2 regions of the Pseudomonas sp. NFX15 genome follow, and region 1 is predicted to be linked to the other one. Evidence: predicted binding sites of a transcription regulator. Region 1 holds the regulator's gene; the other holds the start of a gene.
What was found. Region 1 encodes FliA, which starts transcription of late flagellar genes. Its sites were predicted from a motif close to CTAAAGTTTNNNNNNNNNNNGCCGNTAA; they were not measured.
Positions count from the first base shown of each region.

Region 2: the regulator FliA is predicted to act here: its motif matches at 5,928-5,955, upstream of J1D76_RS09860 (methyl-accepting chemotaxis protein).

Region 1 is NZ_JAFMPV010000020.1:67,659-75,579, forward strand. Features, by position in the region: gene flhF (flagellar biosynthesis protein FlhF) at 1-528, shown strand, start outside; gene fleN (flagellar synthesis regulator FleN) at 646-1,476, shown strand; gene fliA (RNA polymerase sigma factor FliA) at 1,473-2,213, shown strand; gene J1D76_RS20025 (chemotaxis response regulator CheY) at 2,381-2,752, shown strand; gene J1D76_RS20030 (protein phosphatase CheZ) at 2,774-3,562, shown strand; gene J1D76_RS20035 (chemotaxis protein CheA) at 3,618-5,882, shown strand; gene J1D76_RS20040 (protein-glutamate methylesterase/protein-glutamine glutaminase) at 5,931-7,061, shown strand; gene J1D76_RS20045 (flagellar motor protein) at 7,061-7,801, shown strand; gene motD (flagellar motor protein MotD) at 7,814-7,921, shown strand, end outside.
Region 2 is NZ_JAFMPV010000007.1:26,517-34,437, reverse strand. Features, by position in the region: gene cpaB (Flp pilus assembly protein CpaB) at 1-189, opposite strand, end outside; gene J1D76_RS09885 (Flp family type IVb pilin) at 515-712, shown strand; gene J1D76_RS09880 (response regulator) at 787-1,200, shown strand; gene J1D76_RS09875 (MaoC family dehydratase) at 1,336-2,190, opposite strand; gene J1D76_RS09870 (3-oxoacyl-ACP reductase) at 2,192-3,544, opposite strand; gene J1D76_RS09865 (acetyl-CoA C-acetyltransferase) at 3,766-5,046, shown strand; gene J1D76_RS09860 (methyl-accepting chemotaxis protein) at 5,171-5,899, opposite strand; partial or broken gene J1D76_RS09855 (cache domain-containing protein) at 6,029-7,117, opposite strand; gene J1D76_RS09850 (PA4780 family RIO1-like protein kinase) at 7,562-7,921, shown strand, end outside.

The DNA.
Region 1 (7,921 bases):
CAGGAGCAGCTCAAGACCCTGGGGCGTATCCTCAATGTCTCGGTGACCCACGTCGATCCGGGCCAGTCGCTGGTCCAGGCGCTGGAGCCGTTGCTGCGCAAGCGCGTGGTGCTGATCGATACCGCCGGCCTGCAAGCCAGCGATCCGGCCCTGCGCATGCAGCTTGAAAGCCTGGCCGGCCGCGGCATTCGTTCAAAAAATTATCTGGTCCTGGCAACCACCAGCCAGAAACAGGTTCTAACCGCCGCTTATCACAGTTACAAGCGGTGCGGGCTGGCTGGCTGCATCCTGACTAAACTGGATGAGACGGCGAGCCTGGGCGAGGTGTTGAGCCTGGCCATCAGTCACGAATTACCCGTGGCCTACCTGACCGACGGCCCGCGGATCCCGGATGATCTTCATCTGCCGCGCCGTCACCAGTTGGTCAGTCGCGCCGTCAGCGTGCAAATGCAGGAAGAACCCAGCGAAGAAGCCATGGCTGACATGTTCGCTGACATCTACCACAGTCCGACCAAGCAGGTTGGCTGAGGTAATTAATGAATAGTTTTTGTACCTACATCGATGGTCTGCCATGCATTGTTCCGTTAGCGAACGCGCAGCCAGTAATGTGGCCTCCGTCTATGCAAGACAAGGTAAAGAAATAATATGGGCAGCATGCATCCCGTTCAGGTGATCGCGGTGACCGGCGGCAAAGGTGGCGTCGGGAAAACTAACGTGTCTGTAAACTTGTCCCTGGCCCTCGCTGAGCTTGGCCGGCGCGTCATGCTGCTGGACGCCGACCTGGGGCTGGCAAACGTCGACGTCCTGCTGGGCCTGACACCCAAACGGACCCTGGCCGACGTGATCGAAGGCCGCTGCGAGCTGCGCGACGTACTGCTGCAGGGGCCCGGCGGCATCCGTATCGTTCCGGCGGCGTCCGGCACACAGAGCATGGTTCATCTGAGCCCTGCGCAGCACGCTGGGCTGATCCAGGCCTTCAGCGACATCGGCGATAACCTTGACGTATTGGTGATCGACACCGCTGCGGGCATTGGTGACTCGGTAGTCAGTTTCGTACGTGCCGCCCAGGAAGTGTTGCTGGTGGTGTGCGACGAGCCGACCTCGATTACCGATGCCTACGCCCTGATCAAGTTGCTCAACCGCGACTATGGCATGAACCGCTTCCGCGTCCTGGCCAACATGGCCCAGAGCCCGCAGGAAGGGCGCAACCTGTTCGCCAAGTTGACCAAGGTCACCGATCGCTTCCTCGATGTCGCTCTGCAATACGTCGGCGCCGTGCCCTACGACGAAAGCGTGCGCAAGGCCGTGCAGAAGCAGCGTGCGGTCTACGAAGCGTTCCCGCGTTCCAAGTGCTCGCTGGCCTTCAAGGCCATCGCGCAGAAGGTCGATACCTGGCCTTTGCCGGCCAACCCGCGTGGGCACCTGGAGTTCTTCGTCGAGCGTCTCGTGCAACAGACAGCAGGGCCTGTGCTATGACAGCCAGCGGTTACAACCTCTATAAAAAATCGGCCCGCGATGCGCAGTACGAGCTGATCGAGCGTTACGCGCCGCTGGTAAAACGCATTGCCTACCACTTGCTGGCACGCTTGCCAGCCAGTGTCCAGGTCGAAGACCTGATCCAGGCCGGGATGATCGGCCTGCTTGAAGTGTCGACCAAATATGACGCCAGCAAAGGCGCCAGTTTCGAGACGTACGCGGGCATTCGAATCCGCGGCGCGATGCTCGATGAAGTGCGCAAGGGGGACTGGGCGCCACGCTCGGTCCACCGCAATACGCGCATGGTCAGCGACGCGATTCGCTCGATTGAAGCGAAAACCGGTCGTGACGCTAAAGATCACGAAGTTGCGGCCGAACTCCAATTGAGTCTCGACGATTATTACGGGATTTTGAACGACACCCTGGGCAGCCGCTTATTCAGTTTCGACGACCTGTTGCAGGACGGCGAACACGAAGGGCTGCACGAGGATGGCGCAAGTGCTCATCTCGAGCCGTTACGCGATCTGGAAGATGAACGCTTCCAGGCGGCGCTGGCGGATGCGATTGCCAATTTGCCGGAGCGTGAGCGACTGGTGTTGGCGCTGTACTACGACGAAGAGTTGAACCTCAAGGAAATCGGTGAGGTCCTGGGGGTCAGCGAATCGCGGGTCAGCCAGTTACACAGCCAGTGCGCGGCCCGTTTGCGGGGGCGTTTGGGGGAGTGGCGAGCGCGCTGAAGGCAGTGTGGGGACACTGCGAACGGGGCCGATGGGGTGTTGAACCACACCGGTCGCGATCTGTTGTGCTCCAGACAGTCATTGAGTGCTTTGCCGGATTGATTGAAATGGCGCGTCCAGGTGCTGGGCGCGTTTAAGACTGCTTGGAGGTCGAATTGGACAAGAACATGAAAATCCTCATCGTTGATGACTTCTCAACGATGCGGCGGATCATCAAGAACCTGCTGCGTGACCTTGGGTTCACCAACACCGTCGAGGCCGACGATGGCACTACCGCCATCCCGGTGCTCAACAGCGGAAGCATCGACTTTCTGGTAACGGACTGGAACATGCCTGGCATGACCGGAATCGATCTGCTGCGCCACGTGCGCGCCGATGAAAAGCTCAAGCACCTGCCGGTGTTGATGGTCACCGCTGAAGCCAAGCGCGAGCAGATCATCGAAGCGGCCCAGGCCGGCGTTAACGGCTATGTGGTCAAACCCTTTACGGCCCAGGCGTTGAAAGAAAAAATCGAGAAGATTTTCGAACGCATCGGTTGATGAGTGCGCCACGGGGGAGCTATGGGCAATAACGAATCTTCACTGGGCGATTTTGAATCGACCCTGAAAAAACACGCCGTCGAATTGGTCGCGAGCCTTGAAAAAGGCAAGTTCGGCGACGCCGTGCAATTGATCCATGAGCTCAACCAGACCCGTGACCGCGGCCTGTACCAGGAAGTGGGCAAGCTCACGCGCGAGTTGCACAGTGCGATCGTCAATTTCCAGATTGACCCGCACATGCCGCAAGCCGAGGAAGTGTCGCAGATCACCGACGCCACCGAGCGCCTGGGGTACGTGGTGAAGCTGACCGAAGCCGCTGCGAACCGCACCATGGACCTGGTGGAAAACGCCACGCCGCTGGTCAACAGCCTGGCCGATGAAGCCCAGGCCTTGGGCACGGACTGGAAGCGCTTCATGCGTCGTGAAGTCGGCGCTGAAGAGTTTCGCGAATTGGCCCGGCGGGTCGACGGCTTCCTGGTGCGCAGCAGCCAGGACAATCGCGCGGTGTCGGGCAACCTGAACGACATCCTGCTCGCCCAGGATTACCAGGACCTCACCGGCCAGGTGATCAAGCGTGTGACCACCCTGGTCACCGAAGTCGAAAGCAACCTGCTCAAGCTCGTGCTCATGGCCAGTCAGGTGGACCGCTTTGCGGGCATCGAGCATGACCGTGAAGCGATGCTGGCTGAAAAAGATCCACAAAAACATCTCTCTCAGGGTGAAGGTCCGCAGATTCATGCCGATAAAAGAGAAGACGTTGTGTCCGGTCAGGACGATGTGGACGATTTGTTATCCAGCCTGGGATTTTAGAGATTTCACAATCTCAGGTTTTTTGGGTTTTTAGACCTGTAGGAGCACCCCCTTAATGAGCTTCGGCGCCGATGAAGAGATCCTTCAGGATTTCCTGGTTGAGGCCGGCGAGATTCTAGAGCAACTGTCCGAGCAATTGGTCGAGCTGGAAAGCCGACCGGATGATGCGGACCTGCTCAATGCAATTTTTCGCGGTTTTCACACTGTAAAAGGGGGCGCCGGCTTCCTCCAGCTCAACGAGCTGGTGGAGTGCTGCCACATCGCCGAGAACGTGTTCGACATCCTGCGCAAGGGTGAGCGTCGCGTCGACTCGGAACTGATGGACGTGGTTCTCGAAGCGCTGGATGCGGTGAACAGCATGTTCAGCGAAGTCCGCGAGCGCAGCCCGATCACGGCGGCGACACCGGAACTGCTCGCGGCATTGGCCCGTCTGGCCGAGCCGCAATCGGCCGACGAAGTGGCGCCTGCGCCCGTCGCCGAGGTGATCGAACAACCGGTGGCCGAAAGCGCCTGCGACGACATCACCGACACCGAATTCGAACAACTGCTGGACTCGCTGAACGCCGTCAAGGCGCAGGCCGAAGCACCGGCGGCTGTTGTTGCGCCGGCCGGCGATGCTGCCGCCAGCGACGAAATCACCGATGCCGAGTTCGAGTCGTTGCTCGATCAACTGCACGGTAAAGGCCAGTTCGCCGTCGATGCGGTTGCGCCGGCTCCGGCCGCGCCAGACGCACCGAAAGCGGCGGGCGACAGTTCCGACATTACCGATGATGAATTCGAAGCGCTGCTCGACCAGCTGCACGGCAAGGGCAACTTTGCTGTCGAGGCGCTGGAGTCGGCCATCGCTTCGGTGCCTGCACCCGCCGCCCCCGCTGCGGCGGCGGTCGGCAGTGATCTGATTTCCGATCACGAGTTCGAGGCGCTGCTCGACGAACTGCACGGCAAAGGCAAGTTCAGCGAAGTTGGCACCGCATCGGTCGCCAACGGTTCGAGCGCTGTCGCCGCGGCTCCGGTCGCCAAGGCCGCGGCACCGAAACCCGTGGCCAGGGCTCCCGAGCCAAAAGCCGAAGCGCCGGCCCCAGCCGCCGCGGCTGCCCCGGCGGCTGCCCGCGCCCCGGCCGCGCCACCGCCGGAAAAACCGGCGAGCGAAGCCGAGACCACGGTACGCGTCGATACCGCGCGTCTGGACGAGATCATGAACATGGTTGGCGAGTTGGTGCTGGTGCGTAACCGTCTGGTACGCCTGGGCCTCAACAGCGGCGACGAAGCCATGTCCAAGGCCGTGTCGAACCTCGACGTGGTCACGGCCGACCTGCAAACCGCGGTCATGAAAACGCGGATGCAACCGATCAAGAAAGTCTTCGGGCGCTTCCCGCGCCTGGTTCGCGACCTGGCTCGCCAGCTCAAGAAAGAGATCAACCTGGAGCTGGTCGGCGAAGAAACCGACCTCGACAAGAACCTCGTCGAGGCGCTGGCCGATCCGCTGGTCCACTTGGTGCGCAACGCAGTCGACCACGGTATCGAGTCGCCGGAAGAGCGCGAAGCCTCGGGCAAGGCCCGGGGCGGCAAGGTCATCCTGGCGGCCGAGCAGGAAGGCGACCACATCCTGCTGTCGATCTCCGATGACGGCAAAGGCATGGACCCGAACGTCCTGCGTTCGATCGCGGTAAAACGCGGTGTGATGGACAAGGATGCCGCCGATCGCCTGAGCGACACCGAGTGCTACAACCTGATCTTCGCCCCAGGGTTCTCGACCAAGACCGAGATCTCCGACGTGTCGGGTCGTGGCGTGGGCATGGACGTGGTGAAAACCAAGATTTCCCAGCTCAACGGTTCGATCAACATCTACTCGGCCAAGGGCCAGGGTTCGAAGATCGTCATCAAGGTGCCGCTGACCCTGGCGATCATGCCGACGCTAATGGTCATGCTTGGCAACCAGGCGTTTGCGTTCCCGCTGGTCAACGTCAACGAGATCTTCCACCTCGACCTGTCGACCACCAATGTGGTGGACGGCCAGGAAGTGGTGATCGTGCGGGACAAGGCGCTGCCATTGTTCTACCTCAAGCGCTGGCTGGTCAGCTCCGCCGCTCACGAAGAGCAGCGCGAAGGCCACGTGGTGATCCTTTCGGTGGGCACCCAGCGGATCGGCTTTGTCGTCGATCAACTGGTGGGCCAGGAAGAAGTGGTCATCAAGCCATTGGGCAAAATGCTCCAGGGAACCCCGGGCATGTCCGGCGCCACCATTACCGGTGACGGCCGCATCGCGCTGATTCTCGATGTTCCGAGCATGCTCAAGCGTTACGCCACGCGGCGTATTTGATTCTGGTGGAGCGGGGCGCCTGGCCTCGCTCCATCTAATGGAGTGTTTATGGCAGTCAAAGTCCTGGTGGTGGACGATTCGGGGTTTTTCCGCCGCCGCGTCTCGGAAATTCTTTCAGCGGATTCGAATATCCAGGTCGTCGGCACGGCGACCAACGGCAAAGAGGCGATTGATCAGGCGCTGGCCCTCAAGCCGGACGTGATCACCATGGACTACGAGATGCCGATGATGGACGGCATCACGGCCGTGCGGCACATCATGCAGCGCTGCCCGACGCCGGTATTGATGTTCTCCTCGCTGACCCACGAAGGCGCCCGGGTGACCCTCGATGCGCTGGATGCCGGCGCGGTGGATTTCCTGCCGAAGAATTTCGAAGACATCTCGCGCAACCCCGAGAAGGTCAAGCAACTGCTGTGCGAGAAGATCCTGAGCATTTCGCGCAGCAATCGTCGTGTCAGTCACTACAGCGCGCCGGCACCTGTCGCGGCGCCAGCCCCTGCTCCTGCGCCGTCCAGCATTGGCAGCTACGGCCACAGCACGCCTGCGCGTCCTGCACCCGCACCGATGCCTACCCGTACAACGGCGGCCAGTTCGTCGTCGCCGGCGCCAAAGCGCAAAAACTACAAGCTGGTCGCCATTGGCACCTCCACCGGCGGCCCGGTCGCGCTGCAACGGGTGTTGACCCAGTTGCCGGCCCACTTCCCGGCCCCGATCGTGCTGGTTCAACACATGCCGGCGGCCTTCACCAAGGCCTTCGCCGAGCGCCTGGACAAGCTGTGCCGCATCACCGTCAAGGAAGCCGAGGATGGCGACATCCTGCGTCCGGGCCTGGCGCTGCTGGCGCCCGGTGGCAAGCAAATGATGATCGACGGCCGTGGCGCGGTGAAAATCCTCCCCGGTGACGAGCGCCTGAACTACAAGCCGTGCGTAGACATCACCTTCGGTTCGGCGGCCAAGTCCTACGGCGACAAAGTTCTGGCGGTCGTGCTGACCGGCATGGGCGCCGACGGTCGCGAAGGTGCGCGCCTGCTCAAGCAGGGCGGCAGTTCGATCTGGGCGCAGGACGAAGCCAGTTGCGTGATCTATGGCATGCCGATGGCCATCGTCAAAGCTGAACTGGCTGACGCGGTGTACAGCCTCGACGACATTGGCAAGCACTTGGTCGAGGCGTGTCTCTGATGGACGTTCTCAGCCTGATCGGCATCATCATGGCCTTCGTCGCCATTATCGGCGGCAACTACCTCGAAGGTGGCCACCTTGGTGCCCTGGCCAACGGCCCTGCAGCGCTGATCGTGCTCGGTGGGACCATTGGCGCTGCGTTGCTGCAATCGCCGATGAGCGCCTTCAAGCGCGCCATGCAGATCCTTGCGTGGATCCTGTTTCCGCCGCGTGTAGACCTGGCCGGTGGCATCGACCGCGTGGTGAACTGGAGCCTGACGGCACGCAAGGAAGGCCTGCTCGGTCTGGAAGGGATCGCCGACGCCGAGCCCGACAACTACGCGCGCAAAGGCCTGCAATTGCTGGTCGACGGTGCTGAACCGGAAGCGATTCGCAGCATTCTGGAGGTGGATTTCTACACCCAGGAAAGCCGCGATGTCGAAGCCGCCAAGGTCTTCGAAAGCATGGGCGGCTACGCGCCGACCATCGGCATCATCGGTGCGGTGATGGGCCTGATTCACGTCATGGGCAATCTGGGCGATCCGTCGCAATTGGGTAACGGCATCGCCGTGGCGTTCGTTGCGACCATCTACGGTGTGGCCAGTGCCAACCTGGTGTTGCTGCCAATTGCCGCCAAGCTCAAATCCATCGCGTTGCGCCAGTCGCGTTATCGCGAAATGTTGTTGGAAGGGCTGCTGTCGATCGCCGAAGGTGAAAACCCTCGCTCCATTGAGTTGAAGCTTCAGGGCTTCATGGATTAAGGGAATAAGCTCATGGCCCGTCGTCGCCAGCATGAAGAGCATGTAAACCATGAACGTTGGCTGGTTTCCTATGCCGACTTCATCACCTTGCTGTTCGCGTTTTTCGTGGTGATGTACTCG
Region 2 (7,921 bases), on a different contig from region 1:
CAGGACGACCACGGGGTGGCGAGCAGGGTCTTCTGCCGGTGCCGGTGCAGGAGCAGCCGACGCATTGGCGACAGGGGTGGCAACGGGTTCAGGCGCCGGTTGACGGCTCAACGTCAGCCCCCAGTAACCGGCAATGATGGCGCCCACCAGAAACAATCCGGCAAGGCCCAAGGTGACACGGCTGTTCATGAAGGCTCTCCCTTTCCTGCTGCGCAAACCCCGTCAAGTCCAACGAGACAACTTCGCAATCAGGCAGCTATGAACATGGAACTATTTCGCTATTTGACGGTAGCGCAGGTAGAGCGAAACGCCATTAGTGCGGGGGAAAATATCTAACGAAAGTGCAATCTTGCGATGAAAAGCCACGGTTTTTTGACGTCAACGAAACGGTTAATACTTTAGTGTTAATGCGTATTTACAGTTGTTGGGCCGGGAAATGCCGACAATGCTGGTGCTGGCACTGGGGAATCATGTTGCGTCCATGCAACACCCGGCGTCGTCCAGGAGAGATGCCATGTCTTTTTCCAAGCTGGTTCAGAAGGTCAAATCCGAGATTGTTTTTTATAAAAACCTCGCCAAGGATACGGAGGGGGCGTCGGGTATTGAATACGCCCTTATCGCCGGGATGGTGGCGGTTGCGTTGGTGGCATTCGTGACTCCGATCTCCACTGCGGTCACCGCGATGTTCAACAAGATTCAAGGGGCGCTGTGACAAGGAAATCGTCATTGGCGATTGCTTCAAACGGATCCTAACGTCAGCGCTTCGTCCATCGCAGGTATTGCCTCATGAACGCTCTCGCACAGCCACGCCAACAGCTGCTTCTGGTGGATGACGAAGAGGACGCATTACTGGAGTTGGCGGAGCTGCTGGAAGGCGAGGGCTTCAATTGTTTTACCGCCACCTCGGTCAAGCTTGCGTTGCAACACCTGACCCGGCACCCCGATATCGCCCTGGTGATCACCGATTTGCGCATGCCGGAGGAGAGCGGCATGTCGTTGATCAAGCGCTTGCGCGAACACACCTCGCGCCAGCATTTGCCGGTGATCGTGATGTCGGGGCATGCGGACATGGATGACGTCAGCGACATGCTGCGGCTGCAGGTGCTGGACCTTTTCCGCAAGCCGATTTACCACGTACGGCTGCTGGAGACCTTGAACACCCTGTTTCCGCAGCCACAGATGTATCTGGTCCACGGTTAAATCCTCAATTCCCCCACGATCCCTTGTAGGAGCTGGCTTGCCAGCGAAAGCGTCCAGCCAGCCACAATGTTGGACGTGCCGGCCGCTTCGCTGGCCAGCCAGCTCCTACAGGTGAGCTACGCCGGCACGAGCCTGTCAGGCCAGCGGCCGCCAGTGCCCGACCATGTGCTCCAGATCGCCCGCGCCGAGCAACTGCAAATCCCCGCTGGAACCGGGCGCACTGGCGAGCAACGCCACTTCGGAGGGCAGCCGCACCGGTTTTTTGAACTGCACCATGATCTCGACGCTTGCCGCCGGCAGATGCCCGGCCAGTGCCGCCAGCGTGCGCGCCTTGTTCCACAGGCCGTGGGCGATGGCGGTGGGGAAACCGAAGAGGCGTGCACTGGCCGCGCTCAGGTGGATCGGGTTGTAGTCGCCGGACACCCTGGCGTATTGCCGGCCAATGTCCCCAGGCGCTTTCCAGCGCTCGACTTCGCTCAGGGCCAGGCTCGTTGCCAGGTCATCGTCGAGCGCTTCACCTTCGAGCTTGACCCCGCGACAGAGCATCCGGCTTTCTGCCTCCCACAAGGGCCCCAACTGATCGTCGAGGGTGGTCAGCAAATCGAACGTCGCGCCCTTGGCATGGGGTTGCAGGTTCTGCACCTGGACGCTGACGCGCACCCGATTCACCCCGCCCATGGGGCGCAGCACATGAATGCGATTGCTCAGGTGAATCAGTCCCAGCAACGGGAACGGGAAGTCCCTGGCCGTGAGCAATTGCATCTGCAAGGCAAAGCCGAGGATGTGCGGAAAGGTCGGCGGCAGCAGGCCGTTGTCGGCGAAACCGCAGACCTTGCGATACGCCGCCAGCCGCTTGGGGTCGACATCGACCCAGCAGCGCAAACCGGCCTCGGGCAGGGTCGTGCCGGTGATCTTGCGCCGGGTCGCGGCCCGTGCATATAACCCCGGCAACCCGGGTTCGCGATTCAGAGTGTGCCAGTCGGTGATCATGCTAAGCCCCCAGGACACTTTGCCCGCACACGCGCAACGCTTGCCCGGTGAACGCGCCAGTGCCTGGTTGCGCCAGCCAGGCCACAGCCTCGGCGACGTCTTGCGGCAGGCCGCCCTGGCCCAGCGAACTCATGCGTCGTCCGGCTTCGCGCAGGCCGAAGGGAATGTGCGCGGTCATTTGTGTTTCGATGAAGCCCGGTGCTACGGCGTTGATGCTGATACCGCGCTCGTGAAGCAGCGGCGCCCACGCTTGCGCGAGGCCAATCAGCCCGGCCTTGCTCGCGGCGTAATTGGTTTGCCCACGATTGCCGGCGATACCGCTGATGGACGCCAGCAGAATCACCCGGCCGTTGTCGTGCAGGGTGCCGCTGTCGAGCAGGGCCTTGGTCAGCACTTGCGGTGCGTTGAGGTTGACCGCCAATACCGCGTCCCAGAATTCCGGGGTCATGTTGGCCAGGGTTTTATCGCGAGTAATGCCGGCATTGTGCACCACGATGTCGAGCCCGTCGGGCAATTGTTCGATCAACTGCGTGGCGGCGTCTTCGGCGCAAATGTCGAGGGTGATGCTGCGCCCGCCGAGGCGTGCGGCGAGGGCATCCAGATCGGTCTTGGCCGGCGGCACGTCGAGCAGGATGACCTCGGTGCCGTCACGGGCCAGGGTTTCGGCGATGGCCGCGCCAATACCGCGTGCTGCACCCGTCACCAGTGCCTTGCGCCCGGCAAGCGGGCGCGTCCAATCGCTGACGGGCGTCGCGCAAGGGTTCAGGCGAATCACCTGGCCGGACACGAAGGCACTTTTCGGCGAGAGGAAAAACCGCAACGGGCCTTCCAGTTGATCCTCGGCCCCTTCGCCGACATAGACCAATTGCAGGGTGCCGCCGCTGCGCAGCTCCTTGGCCAGCGAACGGCTGAAACCTTCCAGGGCCCGCTGCGCACTGGCGGCAAACGGGTCGCGCAGGGTTTGCGGGTCGCGCCCAAGAATCACCAGATGCGCGCAGTGATCGAGGTTCTTAATCAGCGGCTGGAAGAACTCGCGCAACTGCTTGAGCTGATCGGTGTGCAGCAGGTCACTGGCGTCGAACACCACAGCCTTGAGTTTCGGGCCGTGGCCGGGGATCCACGCGGTGGCCATCGATGGCTCGGTGCCGTAGCTGTAGATCGCGTCGGTGAGGCGGTTGGCGAAAGCGCTGACATTCTCCGCCAGTGGCCCGCCGCCAATCAGCAGCGCGCCTTCCACGGGCCGCAGCCGGCCTGCTTGCCAGCGCTCCAGCCGGGTCGGCGCCGGCAACCCAAGGGCGCCCACCACGCGATGGCCGATGGATGAATTGGCGAAGTCGATATACCGGTCAGACATGGAACGCGCTCCGAAAGCTGGGGTTCAAAGTGTGGACCACGAATGGCGATCAGTCGTTCGATCCACGAGATAAGGCCTACGCTTGGTTAAAGTGCAGGTGCGAGCCTGCTCGAGATGGCGACAAGTCAGTCGCCATCAATGTAGCCGACAGGCCGCCATCGCGAGCAGGCTCGCTCCTACAGGGGCGGTTTTCGATTTGAATCATTTTTCAGGAGCTTTTCATGACCCAGCAGCTGCGCCGCGTCGCGATCATCGGCGGTAACCGGATTCCGTTCGCCCGTTCCAACGGCCCCTACGCCACGGCCAGTAACCAGGTGATGCTCACCGCCGCCCTCGAAGGCCTGATCGAGCGCTACAACCTGCACGGCCAGCGCATCGGCGAAGTGGTCGCCGGCGCGGTGCTCAAGCTGTCGCGAGACATGAACCTCACCCGCGAATGCGTACTCGGCTCGCGGCTATCGCCGGCCACCCCGGCCTACGACATCCAGCAGGCCTGCGGCACCGGTCTGGAAGCGGCCCTGTTGGTGGCGAACAAGATTGCCCTGGGCCAGATCGACTGCGGCATCGCCGGTGGCGTCGACACCACGTCCGATGCGCCCATCAGTGTTAATGAAGGCCTGCGCAAAATCCTGCTGCAAGCCAACCGCGCCAAAACCACCGGCGACAAACTGAAAACCTTCCTGCAACTGCGCCCCAAGCATTTGGTCCCCGAGTTCCCGCGTAACGGCGAGCCGCGCACCGGATTGTCCATGGGCCAGCATTGCGAACTAATGGCGCAGACCTGGAACATCCCCCGTGAAGCCCAGGATCAATTGGCGCTCGAAAGCCATCAGAAACTGGCGGCGTCTTATGCCGAAGGCTGGCATAACGACCTGATGACGCCGTTCCTGGGCCTCACCCGTGACAACAACCTGCGCCCGGATTCGACCCTGGAAAAACTCGCCGCACTCAAGCCAGCCTACGAGAAAAGCGCCAAGGGCACCCTGACGGCGGGCAACTCCACGCCACTGACTGATGGCGCGTCGCTGGTGCTGCTGGGCAGTGAGGAGTGGGCCAAGGAACGCGGGTTGCCGATCCTCGCGTACCTGCGCGACGGCGAGGCGGCGGCGGTGGATTTCGTCAACGGCGCGGAAGGCTTGTTGATGGCGCCGGTCTACGCCGTACCGCGCTTGCTCGCGCGCAATGGCCTGACCTTGCAGGACTTCGACTACTACGAAATCCACGAAGCCTTTGCCGCGCAAGTGCTGTGCACGCTCAAGGCCTGGGAAGATCCGCAGTATTGCAAAACGCGGCTGGGACTGGATGCGCCGCTGGGCTCGATTGATCGCAGCCAGCTCAACGTCAAGGGCAGTTCACTGGCGGCGGGGCATCCGTTTGCCGCCACGGGCGGGCGCATTGTCGCCAACCTGGCGAAGTTGCTGGATGCGGCGGGCAAGGGGCGGGGGTTGATTTCGATCTGTGCGGCGGGCGGGCAGGGCGTGACGGCCATTATCGAACGCTGAGCAATAACCCCTGTAGGAGCGAGCCTGCTCGCGATGGCGGCCTATCAGTCAACATGGATGTTGAAGCTGATGCCCTCATCGCGAGCAGGCTCGCTCCTACAGGGTTTTTGGGTGTGGTTACGAATCAGGTACGGAACCTGCGCACCAACCCGTCCAGCTCATTCGACAACCCGGCCAGGCTCTGCGAATCCAGGCGTGCCGAGTTGGCCAGTTCCGCCACCAGTTGCGCATCGCCATGGATCTGGCTGATGTGCCGGTTGATGTCTTCGGCCACCTGATGTTGTTGTTCCGCTGCGGTGGCGATCTGCGTGTTCATGTCGCGGATCACGTCCACCGACTCGCGGATCTGCCCGAAACTGTTGCGCGCTTCACCGATGCGCGTCACCGATTGCTGGGACACTTCCAGGCTGGCGTGCATCTGCTGGGTCACCTGGCTGGTGCGTTTGGCGAGGTTGCCCAGCAGCCCGTCGATTTCTGCCGTGGAGTCGGCGGTGCGTTTGGCCAGGGCCCGCACTTCGTCGGCGACCACCGCAAAACCACGACCCTGTTCACCGGCGCGAGCCGCTTCGATCGCCGCGTTCAGCGCCAGCAGGTTGGTCTGTTCGGCGATCGAGCGAATGGTTCCGAGGATCGACTGAATGTCGTTGCTGTCGCGCTCCAGTTGTTGCATCGACTGGGCTGACTGTTCGATTTCCTGGCTCAGGCGGTCGACACTGTTCACCGCGGCATCGATCTGCTGCTGGCCTTCACGCGCCTGGCGCTGGCCGCTGTCCGCAGACTCTGCCGCCTGGCTGCAAGAGCGTGCGACTTCGTTGGCGGTGGCGACCATTTCGTGGAACGCCGTGGACACCATGTCCACCGCTTCACGCTGGCGACCGGCAGCTTCGGCCATGTCGCTGGAGACTTGGGTCGAGCTCTTGGAGGTGGCGAGAATCTTGCCCGCCGCGCCGCCGATGCTTTGGATCAGGTTGCGAATCGCGGTCAGGAACTGGTTGAACCAGTTGGCCAGTTGCGCGGTTTCGTCGCTGCCACGGATTTCCAGGTTCTTGGTCAGGTCGCCTTCACCCTGGGCGATGCCTTCGAGGCCGTCGGCCACGCTTCGGATCGGTCGCACGATGACGCTGGCGAAACTGGCGCCGACGACGGCGAAGATCACCGCCAGCACGCCCGCGATGATGGCGATCAACCAGGTCAGCTGAGTCGCGGTGCTCATCACGTCGCTCTGCTTGATCAGCCCGATAAAGGTCCAGCCCAACTGCTCGGACGGCCAGACGTTGGCCATGTAGCGCTCGCCGTTGAGTTCGACTTCGACCAAGCCTTTGCCGGCCTTGGCCAGTTGTGCGTAACCGTCGCCGAGGCTGCCCAAGGCCTTGAAGTTATGCTCCGGTTGCTTTGGATCGACCAGCACGGTGCCGGTGTTTTCCAGCAGCATCAGGTAGCCGGTTTCGCCGAGCTTGATCTGCTTGACCAGTTCGGTCAGCTGTTTGAGCGACACGTCGATGCTGACCACGCCGCCGTTGGTGCCCAGCTTGTTATCGATGGTGCGCACGGTGCTGACGTAGGCCGTATCGTTTTCGGCCCAGTAATAGGCCTCGGTACGGAACGGCTTGCCCGGTTTGGCCTGGGCCGCCTTGTACCACGGACGCTGGCGCGGGTCGTAGTTGGCCAGCTTGGCATCGTCCGGCCACGACACGTAGCCACCGGCGGCGGTGCCGAGAATCGCGTAGGCATAGGAAGGGTGGGCGTTGCCCAGGTCCTGCAGAAAACCGAAGACTTTTTTGTCCATCTCGCCTTGGGGAATGCTGTCGGCATTGGCGGCCATGTAAGTCTTGAGGCTGTCGTCGGAATTCTTGATCAGCGGTTGTTTGGCCAGGTATTCAACGTTCTGGCTGATGCCGTCGAAGAACAATTGCATGGCATTGCTGACCTGGCGGATTTCGCGACCGCTGCTGTCGACGAATCCGTCCTTGGCATCACTGCGCAGGTTCAGCACAACGAGGGTGGCGACCAGCACCACGGGCAGGCAGGCGATGATTGCAAACGCCCAGGTCAACTTCTGTTTGATGTTCATCCGCGCTCCAGATTTTCTTGTAGGCCCACGCAGTGCAGATGACTCGCGGTTTATTGGCAGCCGTAAACGTTCTTGGTCAACCCGGATCCTTGAGTGCGGCAGTGCCTTTGTTGGGGCAGCGCTTGTCGGACAAATCACTTTGTCACTCAGGGCTTCGGCTGTTGTCGGAGGAAATTGAGGGCTGTTGGGAAAATTCCTACGGAAGGTAGGGTGGTGGTGTCAGTTTCTGTCGCAATTGCCCTCGATGCCCCCTGCATAACAAGCAGCGCAGGCTCGGCTATGATCTTCAGCAGCCGTGACGGTCGTCGGTTTTTCCGCTGAATTGGGCACAATGTGTGCATCTGCAAGATTCATAAGTCGGCAACCCCTCCCCCCCGTGGATGGATTGCCGTATAACGAATGACTTTCGCGTGTTTGGTAATAAAGGACCCATAATAAAAGCTGATGAAGACTCCAAAACGCATTGAACCCCTGATCGAGGACGGTCTGGTCGACGAGGTGCTGCGCCCACTCATGAGTGGTAAAGAAGCAGCTGTTTATGTGGTGCGCTGCGGCAACGAGTTACGTTGCGCGAAGGTCTACAAGGAGGCGAATAAACGCAGTTTCCGTCAAGCGGCCGAGTATCAGGAAGGCCGCAAGGTACGCAACAGCCGTCAGGCCCGGGCGATGGCCAAGGGTTCCAAGTTTGGCCGCAAGGAAACCGAAGACGCCTGGCAGAACGCCGAAGTGGCGGCACTGTTCCGTCTGGCCAGTGCCGGCGTGCGGGTGCCCAAGCCGTTCGATTTCCTCGAAGGCGTGCTGCTC